Regions from separate parts of the Cytobacillus sp. FSL K6-0265 genome, predicted to be linked through region 1. Evidence: a T-box and tRNA genes for the amino acid it is inferred to sense, from the RefSeq annotation. Region 1 holds a T-box; the other holds one or more tRNA genes.
The links. A T-box is a leader RNA that pairs with one kind of tRNA and senses whether it is charged. The one in region 1 lies ahead of ileS (isoleucine--tRNA ligase), so its partner is inferred to be a tRNA-Ile.
Positions count from the first base shown of each region.

Region 2: it encodes a tRNA-Ile, which carries the amino acid that the T-box ahead of ileS (isoleucine--tRNA ligase) is inferred to sense. The anticodon was not compared.

Region 1 is NZ_JBBOPE010000001.1:1,766,887-1,774,135, forward strand. Features, by position in the region: gene sigG (RNA polymerase sporulation sigma factor SigG) at 1-585, shown strand, start outside; gene MHH73_RS09145 (YlmC/YmxH family sporulation protein) at 891-1,169, shown strand; gene pgeF (peptidoglycan editing factor PgeF) at 1,229-2,047, shown strand; gene MHH73_RS09155 (YggS family pyridoxal phosphate-dependent enzyme) at 2,052-2,729, shown strand; gene MHH73_RS09160 (cell division protein SepF) at 2,745-3,236, shown strand; gene MHH73_RS09165 (YggT family protein) at 3,244-3,510, shown strand; gene MHH73_RS09170 (YlmH family RNA-binding protein) at 3,640-4,416, shown strand; gene MHH73_RS09175 (DivIVA domain-containing protein) at 4,559-5,074, shown strand; T-box leader at 5,146-5,397, shown strand; gene ileS (isoleucine--tRNA ligase) at 5,496-7,249, shown strand, end outside.
Region 2 is NZ_JBBOPE010000001.1:3,695,755-3,703,003, forward strand. Features, by position in the region: gene MHH73_RS18700 (GerAB/ArcD/ProY family transporter) at 1-271, shown strand, start outside; gene MHH73_RS18705 (Ger(x)C family spore germination protein) at 268-1,338, shown strand; gene MHH73_RS18710 (FtsW/RodA/SpoVE family cell cycle protein) at 1,378-2,550, opposite strand; gene MHH73_RS18715 (DUF4931 domain-containing protein) at 2,682-3,446, opposite strand; gene MHH73_RS18720 (FixH family protein) at 3,637-4,395, opposite strand; tRNA gene MHH73_RS18725 (tRNA-Arg) at 4,699-4,772, opposite strand; tRNA gene MHH73_RS18730 (tRNA-Asn) at 4,789-4,863, opposite strand; tRNA gene MHH73_RS18735 (tRNA-Ile) at 4,874-4,950, opposite strand; tRNA gene MHH73_RS18740 (tRNA-Gly) at 4,958-5,028, opposite strand; tRNA gene MHH73_RS18745 (tRNA-Leu) at 5,046-5,127, opposite strand; tRNA gene MHH73_RS18750 (tRNA-Cys) at 5,132-5,202, opposite strand; tRNA gene MHH73_RS18755 (tRNA-Gln) at 5,207-5,278, opposite strand; tRNA gene MHH73_RS18760 (tRNA-His) at 5,295-5,370, opposite strand; tRNA gene MHH73_RS18765 (tRNA-Trp) at 5,377-5,450, opposite strand; tRNA gene MHH73_RS18770 (tRNA-Tyr) at 5,454-5,537, opposite strand; tRNA gene MHH73_RS18775 (tRNA-Phe) at 5,551-5,626, opposite strand; tRNA gene MHH73_RS18780 (tRNA-Asp) at 5,646-5,722, opposite strand; tRNA gene MHH73_RS18785 (tRNA-Met) at 5,726-5,799, opposite strand; tRNA gene MHH73_RS18790 (tRNA-Ser) at 5,814-5,906, opposite strand; tRNA gene MHH73_RS18795 (tRNA-Met) at 5,923-5,996, opposite strand; tRNA gene MHH73_RS18800 (tRNA-Ala) at 6,024-6,099, opposite strand; tRNA gene MHH73_RS18805 (tRNA-Pro) at 6,113-6,189, opposite strand; tRNA gene MHH73_RS18810 (tRNA-Arg) at 6,198-6,271, opposite strand; tRNA gene MHH73_RS18815 (tRNA-Gly) at 6,275-6,349, opposite strand; tRNA gene MHH73_RS18820 (tRNA-Leu) at 6,368-6,452, opposite strand; tRNA gene MHH73_RS18825 (tRNA-Lys) at 6,462-6,537, opposite strand; tRNA gene MHH73_RS18830 (tRNA-Thr) at 6,545-6,620, opposite strand; tRNA gene MHH73_RS18835 (tRNA-Val) at 6,636-6,711, opposite strand; tRNA gene MHH73_RS18840 (tRNA-Glu) at 6,716-6,790, opposite strand; rRNA gene rrf (5S ribosomal RNA) at 6,820-6,936, opposite strand; rRNA gene MHH73_RS18850 (23S ribosomal RNA) at 7,168-7,249, opposite strand, start outside.

The sequences.
Region 1 (7,249 bases):
GACTTATTTCAAGTTGGCTGTATCGGTCTTATGAAATCTATTGATAATTTTGATTTAAGCCAAAATGTAAAATTCTCCACTTATGCTGTTCCTATGATTATTGGAGAAATCCGTAGATATTTACGCGATAATAATCCAATAAGGGTATCTCGTTCCTTACGTGATATCGCCTATAAAGCCTTGCAGGTAAGAGAACGCCTAATGAGTAAAACTTCAAAAGAACCAACAGCTGAAGAGATTGCGAAAGAGTTGGATATTCCGCATGAAGAAATTGTTTTCGCCCTTGATGCAATACAAGATCCTGTATCACTTTTTGAGCCTATTTATAATGACGGCGGCGACCCAATCTTTGTAATGGATCAACTCAGTGATGAGAAGAATAAGGATATTCAATGGGTGGAAGAGCTTGCACTGAAAGAAGGCATGAGACGCCTGAATGATCGAGAAAAAATGATATTACGCAAAAGGTTTTTTCAAGGAAAAACACAAATGGAAGTTGCTGAAGAAATTGGTATTTCTCAGGCTCAAGTCTCACGCTTAGAAAAAGCAGCCATTAAACAAATGAATAAAAATATTCAAAGCTAATATGCCAGGAGAGTTTAACACAGACGTGTTAAGCTCTTTTTTATTTGTAATGAAATAGAGGCCCTACCATGAGGAATGATTGATGAAGACGCATGGGAAATAAGCATAATTAGATAAACGCGATTTATAGATAAGAATAAGAACTACACCAGAGAGAAAAATGCGGCTAAATACATACTTGTTTGATAAGATTTTCCAAAGGAAATAGCTTGAGAACCACTTCATTCTCAAATCACCACACCAAATTTAGCTCGGTCTTTTTAATCTTTCTAATCATATATTGTAATAAAAGGAGGCGTTTTAAGATGATGAGAATCTCAAGTTTTCAAATGAAAGATGTGATTAATGTTGCTGATGGTAAGAAATTAGGATTTATTAATGATATTGATATTGATGTTTCAACTGGGAAAATAGACTGTATTTTCATTAGTCAACAAAACAAGATGCTTCCTTTTTTTAATAAGCTGGAGGATATCGTGGTCGAATGGGACGATATTTTAAAAATCGGTGAGGATGTGATTCTTGTCCGTTTTCCTCATCAATATCAATTAGAAGAACCAAAAGAAGAATACAGCAATCGATAGTTATAGCTGTAAACCTTAATCGCAATATGGTAAACTAAAGAAAAAAATGGGGAAAGTGTATGGAGCCATTTCAACGAACGCATGAAAAATATTTAATCATAAAACATTGGTTTGAAAAATATGGACTGATGGCAGGCTTTACAACTAAAAATGATGGGTATAGTGAAAAAGATTACACATCACAAAACTTTGGCTTTCATGTAGGTGACCAACCAGCGCATGTGATCCAAAATCGTATAGCATTAGCGAAAGAATTGCAATTTCCATTAGAACATTGGGTGGGAGCAGAACAAACTCATGGTGTTCATATTGAATATGTTCAAAATAACCAAAGAGGTAGAGGCGCAAAAGAGTATGATACGGCATTTGCTGCTACGGACGCCTTGTATACGGATGAAAATAATATACTATTAACTATGTGTTATGCTGACTGTATTCCACTTTATTTCTTCCATCCCAAGAATCAATATATGGCAGTTGCTCATGCGGGATGGAAAGGAACCGTATTTGGAATCGCTAAAAATGTTTTAACTGCCTTTCATGAAAAAGGAATTCGTCCACAAGAGGTCGAAGTTGTTATAGGCCCAGGTATATGTCGCTCTTGTTATATTGTAGATAATTATGTGCTTAACAAGGTGAACGATGCCTTAGGAGAAATGGCTCCTAGTGTTTATAATGAAATATCTAAAGGTCAATATGAATTAGATTTAAAACGATGTAATCAACTCATATTGCAGAAATATGGTGTTTTACGAGATAATATTCATACAACTGAATTTTGTACAAGCTGTCATGATACCTTGTTTTTTTCCCACCGAAGAGATGAAGGGAAAACGGGTAGAATGATGAGCTTTATTGGTTTGTGTGAGGAGGAATAGCATCTTGAATGTACAAGAGAACTTAAAGAGGATTAAGGAAAATATACAAACTGTTTGTGAAAAAATGAATCGTCCTAGTGATGACGTAAAGATTATCGCAGTGACAAAATATGTATCAACAGAAAGAGCACAGGAGGCAATTGCAGCAGGAGTTAATAACCTAGGGGAAAATCGTGATGAAGGTCTGTTAGAAAAACAAGCCGTCATAAACAATGGGGCTGTTTGGCATTATATTGGGAGCTTACAATCTAGAAAAGTAAAAAATATCATAAATGAAGTGGATTATATACATTCATTAGATCGGATGTCTCTTGCTAAAGAGATTGAAAAGCGTGCGAAAAAATCAATTAAATGCTTTATTCAAGTGAATGTGTCTGGAGAAGATTCAAAGCAAGGGTTATCCAGAGAAGAAGTCATTCCTTTTGTTAAAGCGTTGTCAGATTTTAAACAAATAGAAGTAGTAGGCCTTATGACTATGGCGCCATTGACAAATGATGAGACAGTATTAAGAAACTGTTTTCGAAATTTGAAGTTGCTTCAGCAAGAAGTAGTATCACTTCAATTATCTCATGCACCGTGTATAGAATTATCAATGGGAATGTCCAATGATTATCAAATTGCTATTGAAGAAGGCGCAACAATGGTCCGTATAGGAACGGCTTTAGTTGGAAAAGAAAAGTAAGGAGGTTAGGTGCAGATGAGTATAAAATCAAAGTTTAAATCATATTTCTTTTTAGATGACGAAGAAGACAACTATGAGCCAAGAGAAGATGAGTACGCCAATAGCAGGGATCGTAAAGAGGAACAAGAAACAACCTCTATTCGGACATCGCAAAGGCAGCACGCTGCAACAAAACAAAATGTTGTTAGTTTACAATCTGTTCAAGGACAAGGCGGTCAGCAAAAATCATCTAAAGTTGTTCTTGTTGAGCCACGCGTCTATGCGGAAGCGCAAGAAATTGCTGATCAATTAAAGAATAGAAAAGCAGTGGTTGTTAATCTTCAAAGAATTGATAAAAGCCAAGCAAAGCGCATTGTTGATTTTTTAAGTGGAACGGTGTATGCCATTGGTGGAGATATACAAAAAATTGGAATGGACATCTTTTTATGTACGCCTGAAAATGTTGAAGTATCAGGGAATATTTCGCAAATGATTCAGGAACATGAAGAAGAGAACTCGAGGTGGTAAATTAATTATGGCAACTTTATTTTCGATTATTATTACAGCCGTGGAGATTTATTCATGGGCATTAATCATTTACATACTCATGTCATGGTTCCCAAATGCAAGGGAATCTAGTATTGGGCAAGTTCTAACAAAAATTTGTGAACCCTTTCTAGAACCATTTAGACGTGTTATTCCGCCAATTGGTGGAATGTTAGATATTTCTCCGATTGTGGCTATTTTAGTATTAAATTTAGCAACATCGGGAATTCGACAAATCTTTTTATGGATGATGTAAAAAATACGAGCTAATGCTTAGCTCGTATTTTTGTTTTTTTTTAATAATAGGTTTTCAAAGGAAATTGCAAAACATGCAAATTTAATAAATGATATACTATAACACAACTGTTGTTAAAGGAGTAAGCTCATGTCAAATATATATCAACACTTTCGTCCGGAAGAGAGGGAGTTTATTGATCAAGTGTTAAGTTGGCGACAAACGGTTGAACAATCGTATGCGCCTAAGCTTACTGACTTTCTCGATCCAAGGGAACAAGATATTTTACACACCATCATTGGATCACAAAGTGATGTGTGCGTGCAATTTGAAGGTGGACATAGAAACGCCGAAAGAAAACGTGCGCTAATTTATCCAGATTATTTTGTACCGGAAATGGACGATTTTTGCTTAGAATTATACGAAGTAAATTATCCTCATAAATTCGTATTAATCGAGCATCCACAAGTGCTCGGCAGTCTTATGTCACTCGGATTGAAAAGAAGTAAATTTGGAGATATTTTGTTTGAAGGTCATACGATACAAGTAATTGTTTCTAAGGAAGTATCATCTTATATTTCTATGCAATTAGAATCTGTTGGGAAAGCTTCTGTTAAACTTGAAGAAAAACCATTTTCATCTGTTATTGATGCAAAAGAGCAATGGCAAGAAAAAGTTTTTACAATGTCATCCTTAAGACTTGATACGTTGATTGCATCAATTTATAATTTTTCTAGACAAAAGGCGCAACAACTTATTGCTGCAAAAAAAGTAAAAGTAAATTGGGCAATGAAAGAAAATGTAGCGTTCGATTGCCGTGAAAGTGATACGATTTCTGTTAGAGGCTATGGGCGCTGTAAGGTGATTGCGATAGAAGGAAAAACGAAGAAAGAAAAATGGAAAGTAGTTGTTGGTATACAAAAATAATCTTTTTTAGCTATAATGATTATAGTGTTTTACCGATATAAAATTGAAAGTGTATCGAATTTTATGCAGGAATCTGCAAGAAACTGTCGAATTACATGTTAACAAATACATAATTTGACCAACTGATCTAGGAGGTGGCCTTATGCCATTAACACCGTTAGATATTCATAACAAAGAGTTCAGCAAAGGTTTTCGTGGATATGATGAAGATGAAGTAAATGAGTTTTTAGATCAAGTGATTAAAGACTATGAAATCATTATTCGTGAGAAGAAGGAATTAGAAGAGCGTTTAAACGACTTAAATGAAAGAGTCGGACATTTTAATACGATTGAAGAGACGTTAAATAAGTCGATTGTTGTTGCGCAAGAAGCTGGGGAAGAAGTGAAGCGAAACGCACAGAAAGAGGCAAAGCTAATTATTCGTGAGGCGGAGAAAAACGCTGACAGGATTGTGAATGAATCATTATCTAAAGCAAGGAAGATTGCGCTGGATATAGAAGATTTGAAAAAGCAATCGAAAGTATTTAGAAATCGTTTTAAAATGTTAATCGAAGCCCAATTAGATATGCTACAAAATGATGATTGGGACCACTTAATGGAATATGAGCTAGATACAACAGACTTGAAGTCTACAAAAGAAGAAGAATCTAGGGTATAAGATACTTTAACTTCTGAATTAAACCGACTTGACGAAGTTGTATCCTATCGCATATAATCTAGAAAAAACATGATAAAACGATGACAGGGATAGTAGCATTCTATCTTACTTAAAAGAGTGGATTCCCACTTCAGCGATTCAGGGAAGGTGAAAGCCTGATATTAAGAAGAAGAATTTGAACATCACCCTTGAGTTCCTTACTTGAGCTAAAAAGTTAGAGTAAGGCGTAGACGTTCACGTTACGAATTGATTTTTGAGCGGATAGGGAATTTCTCTATCTACAAGGGTGGTACCGCGGGAATATATAACCTCTCGTCCCTTTTTTTGGGATGAGGGGTTTTTTGTGTTTTCCCCGAGTACCTTATGTATGAGCGCTACTTTGGTCATAATGTTATGTAGTATGTTGAGGAGGAAATGAGCTATGGATTACAAAGATACTTTATTAATGCCTAAAACAGATTTTCCAATGAGAGGAAATTTGCCAAAAAGAGAACCTGAAATGCAAACAGAATGGAATGAACAAGATATTTACGCAAAAGTGCTTGAGCGCACGAAAAATCAGCCATTGTTTATCCTGCACGACGGACCTCCCTATGCGAATGGCGATCTTCATATCGGACATGCGTTAAATAAAGTTTTAAAAGACTTCATTAACCGCTATAAGTCAATGAGTGGTTACCATGCACCATATGTACCTGGTTGGGATACGCATGGATTGCCCATTGAACAAGCATTAACGAATAAAGGTGTAAAACGTAAAGAAATGACGGTAGCAGAATTTCGTAAACTTTGTGAAGAATATGCTTACGGTCAAATCGAGAATCAACGTGAACAATTTATGCGGTTGGGTGTTCGCGGAGATTGGGAAAATCCCTATATTACATTAAAACCTGCCTATGAGGCCCAACAAATCAAAGTTTTTGGTGAGATGGCGAAAAAAGGTTATATCTATAAAGGGAAGAAACCTGTTTACTGGTCTCCATCATCTGAGTCTGCATTAGCAGAAGCTGAGATTGAATATAAAGATAAGCAATCCGCTTCCATTTATGTAGGATTTAAAGTGAAAGACGGTAAAGATGTTTTATCTGAAGACGTACGTATTGTTATTTGGACAACGACGCCTTGGACAATGCCGGCTAACTTAGGTATTTCTGTCCACCCGAAACTAAAGTATGTTGTCGTTGAAGTGGCTAACGAAAAATATTTAGTAGCTGAAGATCTACTAGGGTCTGTAACAGAAGAGATTGGCTGGGAAAATCCTAAGGTCGTTCAAACGATTCAAGGTAGTGAGTTAGAATATGTGACTGCTGAACATCCATTATATGGCCGTGATTCACTTGTTATGCTTGGTGACCATGTAACTACAGACGCTGGTACTGGTTGTGTTCATACGGCTCCAGGACATGGTGAAGACGACTTTTACATTGGCTCTAAATATGGCTTAGATGTATTATGTCCGGTGGATGACAAAGGGGTAATGACAGAAGAAGCACCTGGTTTTGAAGGTCTTTTCTATGATAAGGCCAATAAACCAATCACAGAAAAATTGGAAGAAGTTGGCGCGTTATTGAAGCTTTCTTTTATCAAGCATTCTTATCCACATGATTGGCGCACAAAAAAACCAGTTATTTTCCGTGCAACAGCCCAATGGTTTGCTTCTATTAAAGATTTTAGACAAGAATTATTGCAAGCAATTAATGATACAACATTTACACCGGCATGGGGCGAAACAAGGCTTTATAATATGGTTCGTGATCGTGGTGATTGGTGTATTTCTAGACAGCGTGCATGGGGTGTGCCAATTCCTGTCTTCTATGCAGAAAATGGAGAAGAGATTATTACAGACGAAACAATTGATCATGTATCCCAACTATTTAGAGAGCATGGTTCGAATGTGTGGTTTGAAAAAGAGGCGAAGGAATTATTGCCTGAAGGATTTACTCATCCAGGTAGTCCAAATGGTGTGTTTACAAAAGAAACGGATATTATGGATGTTTGGTTTGATTCCGGCTCTTCGCATCAAGCAGTATTACTTGAGCGTGAAGATTTACAAAGACCAGCAGACCTTTATCTAGAAGGGTCTGACCAGTATAGAGGTTGGTTTAACTCATCATTATCTACAGGTGTCGCTGTAACTGGTAAAGCACCATATAAAGGCATCTTAAGTCACGGCTT
Region 2 (7,249 bases), 1.9 Mb from region 1:
GGTCGCCAATTGGTGTTTGATATTATTACCGAATATATGTCTCTCTCTTTGGGTCGCTTCTAGGTTACTAAAAAGAGCCACTAAACTAAAGCAAAGAAAAGGTGCCATACTGATTTCAACCATCGCTGTTATTATTGTTACTCTTTTTGAGAAAGGCGTAGACATTGAAAGTTTTAATAACATTGTTGAACAGATGACTGTTGCTTTTGTATTCGTTTATATTCCCTTATTGTACTGTTTATCCCTCATTATAAAGAAGGTGAAAACATGAGAAAATGGATTTGTATCATTTGCTGCCTGTTCATACTATCTGGGTGTGTAGAAAAAAGGATTATAGATGAACTTAATATTGCGGTCGCAACTGGCTTTGATCCTGATACGAGTGATGAGCATTTGTTAAAGACAACTTTTCTTATGCAAATATTTAATAAAGAAATGAGTGTAGAGAACAAAACTGTCACAACAAGCGGCGACCTCAGGAGAGAGACATTGTATAAAGCAAACCGGCAATCACCCTCGCCTATTGTGGTCGGAGGTTTAAGGCTTACTTTATATAATATTGCCATTGCCGAACGTGGATTAACTCCTTATGTAGATGCTTATCAGCGAGATGCATCCATTGGAAAACGAATCTACTTCGCAACCACAGATAGTAGTACAGAAGAAATATTAAAAGGAGAATACGGCCCCCAAGGGAATGGAACCTTTATATCAGACTTAATTGATCATAATATTGAATATGGTGATTTACCTAAAACGAACTTAACCTTATTTATGAGAGATTTTTATCAAGAAGGGAAGGATGTTTTTTTACCACACATCAAAAAAATAAATGAGCAGGAAATTGAACTAGACGGGATATCTTTATTTAAAGATCATGCTTCATATAAAATTCTTCCAAGTGATAAATTATTTTATTTTAAATTACTAGTTGACCGTTATAGTAAAGGCGATTTCGCTATCGACTTGCCGGATGGTGAAAAATTAGCTATTAAAAGTATACATTCCAGTCATAAATATAAATTAGACACCAATAATCCAACAAACATCACCATTAAAATCAAAGTCCAAGGGAATATAAAGGAATATTCCGGAAATAATTTGAATGATGATAAAATAAAAGAAATAACGAAATTTATCGATAAGAAAATAAAAAATGAATGTACAGCGCTTATTCAGTCTTTTCAAGAAGATAATGTCGATCCAATCGGAATAGGGAAGGAATATAGCACAAAAATCAGGAATTTTGATTATGAAGAATGGAAAAAGGGATATCCCGACTTAAACATTAAAGTTGATACGAAGGTAGTTATATTGGATATTGGTACATCTATCTAAATAGCATTAACCCGAGAATAAAGATTCTCGGGTTTTTTCTTACGATGATCTGGAAAACATGTATCGTTTACTATGAAAACCAATTGAAAAAATCAGCCCCATGGCCAGCATATTGCCCATGAGCGAGCTTCCTCCATAACTTATGAATGGTAGTGGAATCCCAGTAATCGGTAAAACACCAATTGTCATTCCGATATTTTGAAAGACATGAAAGGTAATTAAACTAATTACCCCTACACAAACATAGGTATAGAATGGCGTTCTCGTACTAATGCCTACTTTAGTCAAATGATAAATTAATAAGAAAAATAAACTCACTACCACACTTGCCCCAACAAAACCGAACTCTTCTCCTATAATACTAAAGATAAAATCTGTGTGACTCTCTGGTAAGTAAACTTCTCTTGTGCCATATCCCTTTCCTGTTGTCTCTCCAGAACCAATTGCAAGTAAGGAACGCGTTAATTGAAATCCTGTAGAACTTTGATAATTATAAGGATCGATCCAAGAATAAATTCGCCCTAATTGGTATTCCTTCACGCCCAAATATTTTTCCAACAACTCTGGGTGCCACAATACAAAATAAAAAATAGAAACAACTAGCGTAACACCTACACTTACAATAGGTGCGAGTATTTTCCATGTAATACCTGAAATGAAAACCATTCCGAGCATTATGGCTAAAATTACTAAGGAAGTGCCTAAATCCGGTTGTTGCATGATGAGTAATAAAGGGAATCCCGTAACAACTAGCATTTTAAATAATAGGAAAAAATCTGTTTTTACTGTTTTTAATTGTGTCTTTTGATGATGATCATCGATGACCCTGGCTAGAGCGAGTATAAGAAAAACCTTAACTAACTCAGCTGGCTGTATTTGCCCAAGACCAGGCAGTCGTATCCATGATTTAGCGCCATTAATTACCGGAGCAATACTCTCAGGTGCGACAACAAGAAATCCAAGTAGCAATAGTCCAAAACCGTAAGCATACCAAGAGATTTTCTTTAATTGCTCAGCATCTAATGTTATGACCGCTAGTATAATCCCTATACCCACTACATACCATACAATTTGCTTAAGTAAAAAATTTTCACCGTATTGTTCAGTTGTTTGTGCACTATATATGGAAATACAGCTAACTAAAAACAATAAAAATAAAATAAGAACTAAAGTATAATCAATTCTCGATGTTGTCGTTCGTTTAGAAGTCATTAATCAATCTCCTTATGAAACAAAGGCTCTTCATTAAAAATAATCTGTGTACAATACTTCATTATATTTTTTTTAGATAAAAATCACAACTGCTACGTATATTTCTTTTTTGTAACAGAGTAATCATTCACCTATAATTGTACATATTTACTTTGAATATCTTTTACCATCCACATAATATTATTAGGTACTTGCGGCAAGAAAAATCCGATAAAAAGCGGACTTGTTACGTATCGAGGGACAATCTTTGCATATATCTCATTCTCAAAATGGTAAAAAAATAGATTATAACTGTTACATGTAAATGGAAAATCTCTCAGAATATATTTCGTTGCCATTTGAATATATTTAGCAAACGCTGCTATATCCCTTTTCTCACCTAATTTAACATTAAATTCATAAAAGCCAATACGTGGTTTATTCGATAGAGAAAATTCAGTATCACCATGTTGATCAATTAATTCTCCTACAAAATCGTCAACCTGAACTTTATGTTGATACACAATATCATATAAGCCAACAATTTGCATATGAGGATGAGCAATGCTTCCACCTGAATGAGGTCCATGATTCTTGAAAAAAATCACAGATTTATATTTATCACTTTTCTCCATACTTAACCATTTGTCTAAACCAAATGTAATCAAGCTGACTAAATGCTTGTCATCATATTGTGAAAGTTCCGAGTTACACTTATCTGTCTCGATTAAGACCGTTTGATGAGCATTTTCTAAAACGGGATATTTATTCTCCAACCAAATGATTGGACCTTCCTCCGCAATAATATTCGTCAATTGCTCTCTCTGACAGAATGGACACACTTGTTCTTTATTCCTTATACTATTAGGTTTCTGTTTACCAATGCTTGTATTAAAAAATAAATGAGTATTTGTCATTAGCTATTCTCTCCTGATTTCAATTACTTACTTCTATTATAAAGGGCTTCTTCTTTATAGTGTGAAAGTTTGATTATGATTAGTATAAAATTCATCAATATTAAAGGCAACTTCACTTGCTTAACAAGAAAACTACCTATTAAATAAGCTAAAAAAGATATCTGCATATGCAAATATCTTTCTTTTACCGTTAATTTACTATGACCTCAAACTCACTATGTTCATGTAAACCTTCATCGTTTTCAACATGAACGACAATCTTGTATGTTCCATTATCAGTAAATGCATAGGTTGCTGTATACATCCCACTAGTTTGCTCTGCTGCATCTACCCAAGCCACCTGATGTTCATCAATTGTTTGAACGATTTCTAACCTCACATTTGCCTCTTCAAGTCCATGTTCTTCTTTAGTTATATGAATATCAAATGGCGTTTCCTCATTCGTCTTAATATCAGCAGTAGGACTTATATGTATCGCTACATTTCCATCATGCTCATGTGCGCTGTGGCCTTGATTTTCTTCTTCGTTATCTATTATAGCACTACCTACCGCCACTTTAACCTTAGGCATCGTGTGCATACTTCTTGCTGTGACATGTGACTGAATATGATAGATAGCATCTTTTTCAAATGTATAAGATGCCACATACTTTCCATCATTCTCGTGATCAGCTTCTATTAATTCACTATTATCCTTTTTCCCATCTTCCCACACTTCAAATTTCACTTCATCTGCATCTTCCACAGACTCGTCTCCCTGAGTAACGCTCACTTCCAAACGCACTTCTTCGTTCCTTGTAATCTGACTTGGTATTGAGATACTGGCATCGATTGCAGCAGGAACTGATCCTTCGCTACCACTAGAATCTGCATCATTCCCCGCACTTCCACAAGCAGCTAGAAAAGTAATCATGATTACAGAAAACATTGTTGATATCCACTTCTTCATAAAAAGCCCCTCTTTCTTAAACTTCTAATCCTTCTTATTTTATTTTACTAATAATATGTGTTAGAAAAGTGAAATAATTTGTTAATAATAAAAATAAGTAAAGTGAAGAAATAATAGGTATAAGAAAAGATTCATTTGGAGAAACTTTTATTACAAGTGTAAATCCCCCTTTTTAGCTTCCATTTATGGAAGCTTTTTTTATGGACTATTCAATATAGCTTTAACTAGATGCTAGAAGCTGGTTTTAAAACTTAATCATACAAAAAAAGCTCATAAATCTTATAAAAGATTTATGAGCTTTGACGCGCCTTAGAGGATTCGAACCTCTGACCCACAGCTTAGAAGGCTGTTGCTCTATCCAGCTGAGCTAAAGGCGCAAACTAAAAATATGTATGGCTCCGCAGGTAGGATTCGAACCTACGACCGTTCGGTTAACAGCCGAATGCTCTACCACTGAGCTACTGCGGAATAATATAAATGGTGGGCCTAAATGGACTCGAACCATCGACCTCACGCTTATCAGGCGTGCGCTCTAACCAGCTGAGCTATAGGCCCCTATTTAAGCGGGTGAAGGGAATCGAACCCTCATCATCAGCTTGGAAGGCTGAGGTTTTACCACTAAACTACACCCGCATTTAAGAAATTCAACATACCGGTGGTCGGGGTCGAACCGACACTCCCGAAGGAACACGATTTTGAGTCGTGCGCGTCTGCCAATTCCGCCACACCGGCATAAAGGCAACACCCGGATTTGAACCGGGGATAAAGGTTTTGCAGACCTCTGCCTTACCACTTGGCTATGCTGCCATAACTGGGCTAGTAGGGTTCGAACCTACGAATGACGGAATCAAAATCCGTTGCCTTACCACTTGGCTATAGCCCAATAAAAATATTTAAAATGGGGCGGCTGATGGGAATCGAACCCACGAATGTCGGAACCACAATCCGATGCGTTAACCACTTCGCCACAACCGCCATAATTGGCAGGGGTAGTAGGAATCGAACCCACATCAAAGGTTTTGGAGACCTTCGTTTTACCATTAAACTATACCCCTAGATGGTGGAGGGGGGCAGATTCGAACTGCCGAACCCGAAGGAGCGGATTTACAGTCCGCCGCGTTTAGCCACTTCGCTACCCCTCCAAAAAAGACTAAATGGTGGCTCAGGACGGAATCGAACCGCCGACACAAGGATTTTCAGTCCTTTGCTCTACCGACTGAGCTACTGAGCCAAAATAATGAATATGTAAATGGCGGTCCGGACGGGACTCGAACCCGCGACCTCCTGCGTGACAGGCAGGCATTCTAACCAACTGAACTACCGGACCAGATTGCGGGGGCAGGATTTGAACCTGCGACCTTCGGGTTATGAGCCCGACGAGCTACCGGACTGCTCCACCCCGCGATAATAAATATTAATGGCGGAGGAAGAGGGATTCGAACCCCCGCGGGCTTTAACACCCCTGTCGGTTTTCAAGACCGATCCCTTCAGCCAGACTTGGGTATTCCTCCATTAATAGAAAAGCAATAGCGGCGGAGGGGATCGAACCCCCGACCTCACGGGTATGAACCGTACGCTCTAGCCAGCTGAGCTACACCGCCATAGTATATATTGTATAAAAATTGAATTGGTGGAGCCTAGCGGGATCGAACCGCTGACCTCCTGCGTGCAAAGCAGGCGCTCTCCCAGCTGAGCTAAGGCCCCTAGAAAGTATTCGTGGTCGGGAAGACAGGATTCGAACCTGCGACCCCTTGGTCCCAAACCAAGTGCTCTACCAAGCTGAGCTACTTCCCGAAACAAAACGCGCCCGAGAGGAGTCGAACCCCTAACCTTTTGATCCGTAGTCAAACGCTCTATCCAATTGAGCTACGGGCGCATATGGAGCGGAAGACGGGATTCGAACCCGCGACCCTCACCTTGGCAAGGTGATGTTCTACCACTGAACTACTTCCGCAAATATTGAAAATAAAAATGGTGCGGGTGAAGGGAGTCGAACCCCCACGCCTTGCGGCGCCAGATCCTAAGTCTGGTGCGTCTGCCAATTCCGCCACACCCGCATATATAAATGGTGAGCCATGAAGGACTCGAACCTTCGACCCTCTGATTAAAAGTCAGATGCTCTACCAACTGAGCTAATGGCTCGTACAAGTGGTGCCGGCCAGAGGACTTGAACCCCCAACCTACTGATTACAAGTCAGTTGCTCTACCAATTGAGCTAGGCCGGCAAATATGCACAAAAATGGTGGAGGATGACGGGATCGAACCGCCGACCCTCTGCTTGTAAGGCAGATGCTCTCCCAGCTGAGCTAATCCTCCAAAATGGTGACCCCTACGGGATTCGAACCCGTGTTACCGCCGTGAAAGGGCGGTGTCTTAACCGCTTGACCAAGGGGCCAAAAAATAACCCCAAAAATGGGGTAGCTTGCCCGGCAGCGTCCTACTCTCACAAGGGGACAGCCCCTAACTACCATCGGCGCTGAGAAGCTTAACTTCCGTGTTCGGTATGGGAACGGGTGTGACCTTCTCGCTATCGCCACCGGACTATGAAATTGTAAGGGAATCGTTCCCTCAAAACTAGGTAATGTTGAAGAAGATTGTTTTGAGTAATCGCCTATGCGTTGCTAGTTGGCTACTACTTACGTAGTGCTGTCTAGCTGCGGCGCCTAGGTGCTCGAGGTCATAAGCCAAATTTGTCATGAGGTTAAAGAACAACCTCCTGTCAAATTTGGCTTATGCTTGTCGCACCTGGGCAAGGCGCCTCCGCATTTCGAATTGGTTAAGTCCTCGATCGATTAGTATTAGTCAGCTGCATGTGTCGCCACACTTCCACCTCTAACCTATCAACCTGATCATC